DNA from 2 places in the Lysinibacillus sp. RU7 genome. Region 2 is predicted to be linked to the other one. Evidence: riboswitches for the same ligand, from Rfam matches in the RefSeq annotation. Region 2 holds a riboswitch; the other holds the start of a gene.
What was found. A riboswitch is a leader RNA that binds a small molecule or an ion and turns the genes downstream of it on or off. The one in region 2 is predicted to bind cobalamin.

Region 1: it holds a riboswitch for cobalamin, as region 2 does, so the genes downstream of both, cobJ (precorrin-3B C(17)-methyltransferase) here and AC3II9_RS02575 (ABC transporter substrate-binding protein) in region 2, are expected to answer to the same signal.

What each region holds. Positions count from the first base shown of each region.
Region 1 is NZ_JBYQFK010000005.1:84,705-88,131, reverse strand. It holds gene AC3II9_RS05335 (pyridoxal phosphate-dependent aminotransferase) at 1-657, shown strand, start outside; gene AC3II9_RS05330 (histidine phosphatase family protein) at 641-1,216, shown strand; cobalamin riboswitch at 1,258-1,438, shown strand; gene cobJ (precorrin-3B C(17)-methyltransferase) at 1,857-3,427, shown strand, end outside.
Region 2 is NZ_JBYQFK010000002.1:211,883-215,309, forward strand. It holds gene AC3II9_RS02570 (FecCD family ABC transporter permease) at 1-837, opposite strand, end outside; gene AC3II9_RS02575 (ABC transporter substrate-binding protein) at 830-1,783, opposite strand; cobalamin riboswitch at 1,968-2,151, opposite strand; gene argS (arginine--tRNA ligase) at 2,395-3,427, opposite strand, start outside.

The DNA of each region.
Region 1 (3,427 bases), on a different contig from region 2:
AAGGAAGCGATGCATACGCTTGATGCAGTGTACTTATGTAATCCAAATAATCCAACAGGTGCACTGACAACAAAATTACAAATTCAACAGTTACTTGAACATGGGCGAAAAGTAAATTGTATGTTAGTTGTTGACGAGGCTTTTATGGATTGGACAGATGAAGTAGAAAGCGTCATTCCACTTGTTGAAAAGTATGAGAATTTAATTGTGTTGCGCTCTATGACGAAAATGTATGCACTAGCAGGGATTCGGCTTGGTTATATAGTTAGTCAAAAAGCGCCGATGCTTGCAGGCTTTTTTCCCCATTGGAATGTGAGTGGAGTAGCGAATCAGGTAGGTTGCCTTTGCTTAGAGGAGGACCAGTATGTGGCACAAGCGAGAAAAAGTAGTGCACAAATGCGGGAAGAAATGACAAACTTTTTGAAAGATTATGCATGCGAAGTATCGAATAGCACGGCCAATTTTTTGTTGTTTCAATTGCCGGAGCCATACAACCCAGACCATTTTTTTAAAACGCTTTTGTCAGCGGGAATTGTCCTTCGTCATACGAAGAATTATGTAGGTCTAGACGGACAGTGGTTCCGTCTCGCGATGAAGGAGCCTGAAAAAATGAAATCGTTTATGCAAGTATTTACTGATTATGTGCAAAACAATTAGAATTTATCGCCATGGTGAAACAGAGTGGAATAAGCAAGGGGTATTACAAGGTTGGCTTGATTCGCCTTTAACGAAATATGGCAAACAACAAGCACTAGATGTGGACTGGCAACCTGATATCGTCTATGCAAGTGACTTAAAACGTGCTATTTCAACTGCTAAATGGATGTTTCCGAATATGGAGATTCATACAGATGCACGTCTTCGTGAAATTTATTTGGGGGATTGGCAAGGACAACCAATCGAACATCTTAAGCAACAAGTAAATTATCAGTACTACAGCGAAGCACCTGAAAAATTTGTTGCAGACTCACAAGAATCGTTTGAGCAAGTGGCAAATCGGCTACTCGCCTTTTTACAAACCATCAAAGAAATCCCACAGCAACAGATTGCGGTTGTTTCCCACGGTGTAGCCATTGCCTGTTTACAATGGGCAATCGAAAAGCGTTCACTGGCGACATTATGGCAAAAGGGAATGCTTTCAGGTGGGGACTTTATTTCTTTGTATTTAGATGAGGAAGAGTGGTATTTGGAAAAAATAACTTTACAGAAAATTTAAAGACATGCTATACTAAAATCTGTTAAGATAAAACAATATATTGTATTAGTTCTAGCTAAGGTACTACTATATGTAGTTTAAAAGGGAAGAACGGTGTAAATCCGTCGCTGTCCCCGCAACTGTAAACGCTGACGATGACGAAAAATCCACTGTACGCTTGTATGGGAAGGAACGTCAAAGGATGAAGCGAAGCCAGGAGACCTGCCTACCTAGACGACTGTACATTTCTTCGGGGGATAGGAAATGGAGGCGGGTTCTTTTTTGACGTTTCCATTTCAAGCTACCTCATTGTAAGGTAGCTTTTTTATTTTGAATAAAAATAGCGTCACACTTATGACATGTGGACAATGCCTAGCTAGACGCATTTTTATTGTATCTTCCTCCGTTTGACAGAAGCAGCTCATCGCATAATGCCGATATGTTAATGAGTCAGTAAAAAGCGTGGTGTTCTCATACACCACCTTTTTTAGCAGATAGGACAGGATCAGCTTTATGGACATCTGCATAAGAAAATTAAAATTAGATAAAAGCAGCATCATAAAGTATTCATCTGTCAAACTGGGCTACCTGCTTTATGATGCAAAACTCACTTTTCGCTGAGAGAGGCATAGGTGAGATAGGCTTTTTTATTGGAGGGGACATGTTGAAGAAAGGGAAAATATTCGTCGTTGGCTTTGGTCCTGGCGATTATGAGCATATTACAAAACGTGCAGTGGATGCATTAAAACAGAGTGATTATATTATTGGCTATAAAACATATGTAGAACTGATTGAGCATTTAGTAACCGCGAAATCCATCGTAAGTACAGGTATGACAGAAGAGGTTTCACGTGCACAGGAGGCGGTGCGACAAGCAGAGGCAGGTCATATTGTATCAGTTATTTCAAGTGGAGATGCTGGTGTATACGGCATGGCTGGACTTGTATATGAGGTACTCATCGAGCTTGGCTGGACAGAAAAAGACGGCATAGCAGTAGAAGTGGTCCCTGGCATTTCAGCGATTAACTCGTGTGCAAGCTTGCTTGGTGCCCCGGTTATGCACGATGCCTGTACGATTAGCTTAAGTGACCACTTAACACCATGGACAGTCATTGAAAAACGTATTGAAGCAGCAGCAATGGCTGATTTTGTCGTTGCCTTTTACAATCCAAAAAGCGGACGTCGTACAAGACAAATTGTCGAGGCACAACGGATTTTATTAAAATATCGTTCACCTGCAACACCAGTAGGCTTAGTGAAAAGTGCTTACCGTGAAAGTCAGAATATTGTGCTAACAACGCTTGCTGAAATGCTAGAGCATGATATCGGCATGCTTACAACAGTAGTAGTCGGCAATTCATCGACATTCTTCTACGATAATAAAATTATTACGCCACGTGGTTACCAGCGTAAATATACATTAGGTGAAGATGTACAACCGTTGAAACCACATCAGCGTTTACGAAAAGAAAATGAACCGTGGGCGCTAGATCAGCAAACAGGTGAAGCACAAACGGGTTTTGAAAAAATAACGGTGCCTGCTCCAGAAAAGCCTAAAAAAAGTACATTGGAAATGGCACAGATGGCACTAAAGCTTGCCGGTGGTGAACCATCTGTATTAGTGCAACAAAAAGTAGAGTCAATTTTTGAATTTGCTGTTAGTCCAGGTGTAGCGAATAAAATGCTAACACCACAGCAAATGATGCTGTTAGCAGAAATTGTTGGCGAACAAGGGACGCTTGAATATACACCGGAGCATCGCATGCTGGTGAAAGTGCCAACTGAGCAGCCAAATGAGCTCGTTGCTCGTTTACGTGAGGCAGGTTTACTTGTTTTACCGATTGGCGATGTGCTCAATGTAAAGGCGTGTGATTTTTGCTATGGGGAAAAAGCAGAGTCCATTCCATATGCAGAGGAAATTGCGCAGACGCTTGGTGGGATGAAGCTACCGAAGGAATTGCATGTTGGCTTTAATGGATGTGGAATGGCTTGCTACCGCGCTGTTTTTGATGATATCGGCATTGTGTATCGCAAGAAGAAATTTGATTTATTTATCGGGGCAAAGCCGGTTGGACGAACAGCTCATGCAGCACAGCCGGTTGCAGAGGGGCTTGAACCGGAGGAACTAGTACCGCTATTAACGAAAATCATCGAAGAATATAAGCAGCATGCACATCCGAACGAGCGCTTGTTCAAGTACTTCAAACGTGTGAAAAAAATATTGCATTATAC
Region 2 (3,427 bases):
TAGAAGCAAATGACGATGGTCTGCCCCTAAAATCATCCGTACCATATGCGGGACAACTAGTCCGACAAAACCAATCGTGCCGGATACAGCTACAGCAGCACCCGTTAACATCGAGCCACCGATCAAAATAATATACTTGCTTCGTTTGACATCGACCCCTAAATATTTCGCCCGTTCTTCGCCATAAATCATCGCATTTAACTCGCGGCGATTAAACCAAAGAATAATGGTGCCTATGATGACAAACGGTAAAATCATTTTGACATATGGCCAGCCGCGCATGGACACACTCCCTAACAGCCAACCCATAATCGAACGAAGCTCTTCGCCCGTAAGTGCAATCATGAGCGAAATACAGGAGCCTAAAAACGAACTAAATATAATCCCTGTTAAAATTAATGTCTCCATTTTCATTGTTCGGTCTACTACTCGTGCAAAGCCTAGAACAATTAAAAGTGTCACTAAAGCGCCTGCCATACTAAAAACAGGCAATGTAAACAGGCCAAATACCGGAATGGAGACACTAAAGAACAATGTAAAAACAGCACCTACTGATGCACCAGATGAAATCCCAAGTGTATATGGATCAGCAAGCGGATTTTTGAGCAAGCCTTGAAACGCCGCACCGGCAATTGCCAGTGAGGCGCCGACTAATGCAGCTAGTATGACGCGCGGCATTCGAATATGCCATAAAATACTATAAGCGGTTGGATTGGCTTCCACATCCCACAATGTAGAAAGTGGAACAGATACCGAACCAATCGATATCCCACACCATATACTCACTAGTAAAATAGCGATAGAAAGTACATAAGCCGCTATGTATTTTTTAGTCATTAAAGACCTCTGGATAAATTGCTTTTGCGATCGATTCAACACCATCTGCAATACGTGGACCTTGACGACTTGTTGTATTGCCATCTACGACTGTTAATGCATTATTTTTTACCGCTGTCATGTTCGCAAAGGCTGGGGTATTTTTAATTGTTTCATCATCCCCCTCATAAGTGAAAATGATGGAATCTGGATTTGCTGCAAGGAATTGTTCAGGGCTATACATTGGCCAGCCCTCTTCTTTTACGGCGTTTTCAACATGAATAAACTTCAGCATTTCATTCATAAATGTATTTTGCCCAACAACATAAATATTAGGTGCTCCTCCAACAACCATAAAGGCTGTTTTTGGTTCAACTCCTTCTAATTTCGCTTCAATATCTGCTAGTTTTGTTTTAATAGATGAGATGACTTCTTCCGCCTCATCCTCTTTTCCTGTTAATGTGCCTACCACTTCAATCGTGTCATATGTTTCTTCAAAGGTTTCTGCATTGTCAACAACGAATACAGTAATACCTGATGCCTCTAATTGTGCAATCGCACTTTCAAGTGAAAACATGCTCGATTCATGTGCAAAGACAATATCCGGCTGTAATGAAACAATTGTTTCGACATTATATTCAATACCACCTACACGTGTCTTATCCTCTACTTGCGCGGGATAATTATCATTGTCATTCACACCAACAATTTCTTCATCAAGGCCAAGACCAAATAAAATCTCTGTATTGGATGGTGTTAACGACACGATACGATCTGGTGCTTCTTCTAATGTAATTTCATTACCAAGTGCATCTACAGCTGTTACTGGAAAGACTGTCTCATTATTTTCTTCTACAACGACAGCACCTTCCTTTTGTTGTGTTTCTGTTTCCTTTTCTGTTCCACATGCTACAAGCATAGTTAATGCAAGTGTTGCTGATGCGGCTAACTGCCAAAACTTCTTCATTTGTTGTTCCTCCTATTATCCGAAAGATATCCCTTTCATCCAATTAACCTAAGATGGTGGCACGTTTGTAAAGATAGATAAATTTGTAAATAAAAAAAGCCTCTCTAGTACGAGAGACTTTGGAAAAGGCTAACATTACGTATAACATCTATACTTAAAAGCCACCTTCCTATCCTCGTAGGTTATCTTGGTGTTCATAAAGGCAGGTCTCCTGGCTTATGCATCGAACGCTGGCTTATCCCTTCCCGAATGAATCAGTGGTTTTTTATAAGCAAGCTAGCAGTTACAGTGGCGGGACCGCGTCGGACTTACACCGACTTCCCTATTATCTTTGCACACGGCAAAGAACCTTTACTACTTATCAAATTGTCTAACATTTCTATTATAGCTGAAATCTCCGTTTTGAAAAGAATAATTTTCTGAAAACTCTAGTGTTGCTTATACAATCCCCAAATACGTCGTAGAAATTAATGAAAGCCACCCATAAAGGATGGCTTACGATGATTACATTTTTTCAGGTGCACTTACGCCAATTAGTTTTAGAGCGTTTGTAGCTGTCGGCTATGCCTTTCGCTACAGAACGATGAAAGATTGCGTTCGCTTATTATTGATTACATCTTTTCAGGAGCTGATACGCCGATTAAACGTAGAGAGTTCGCTAATGTTGTTTTAACGGCTGTGATTAACGCTAAACGTGCTTCTGTTAACTCTTTATTGTCTTGGTTAATCACTTTTTCAGCATTATAGAAGCTGTGGAACGTTGCCGCTAGGTCTTGAATGTAGTTAGCAATACGGTGTGGTGTGCGGTGTTTCGCTGCATCTGCCACGACTTGCGGGAATGCTCCTACTTTTTTCAGTACCTCTTCTTCTTTTTCTGCTGTTAGTAGGCCAAGGTTATCAAGTGAAGCTGCATAGCCTTGCTCACCTGCTGCACGTAAAATTGATGCAATACGTGCATGTGCATATTGTGCATAGTACACTGGGTTTTCATTTGATTGTGATACCGCTAAATCTAGGTCGAAATCCATATGCGAGTCGCCTGCTGTTTTCACGAAGAAGTAACGAACGGCATCTAAGCCTACTTCTTCTACTAATTCACGCATTGTGACCGCATTACCTGTACGCTTCGACATTTTAAATTTCTCGCCGTTTTTGTATAACTGTACCATTTGGATAATTTCTACTTCTAATGTCCCGCGATTATAGCCAAGCGCCTCGATTGCTGCTTTCATACGCGGAATATATCCGTGGTGATCAGCGCCCCAAATATTAATCAGCTTATCGAAACCACGTTGTAATTTATCTTCGTGGTAGGCGATATCCGGCGTTAAGTATGTGTAAGAGCCATCGTTTTTGATTAATACACGGTCTTTGTCGTCACCAAATGTTGTCGAACGGAACCAAGTGGCACCTTCCTCTTCAAATACGTGACCATTTGCTTTTAATTTATCTAATGCTACATCGATTTTGCCATTGTTGTATAAAGATGTTTCTGAATACCATACATCAAATTCAACACGGAAATTCGCTAAGTCTTTTTGCAATTTCGCTAACTCTAGGCGCAGTCCATGCTCACGGAAAAATTTGAAACGCTCTTCATCTGATTTTTCTAAAATGTCTGCACCAAACTCTTCTTTTAACTGA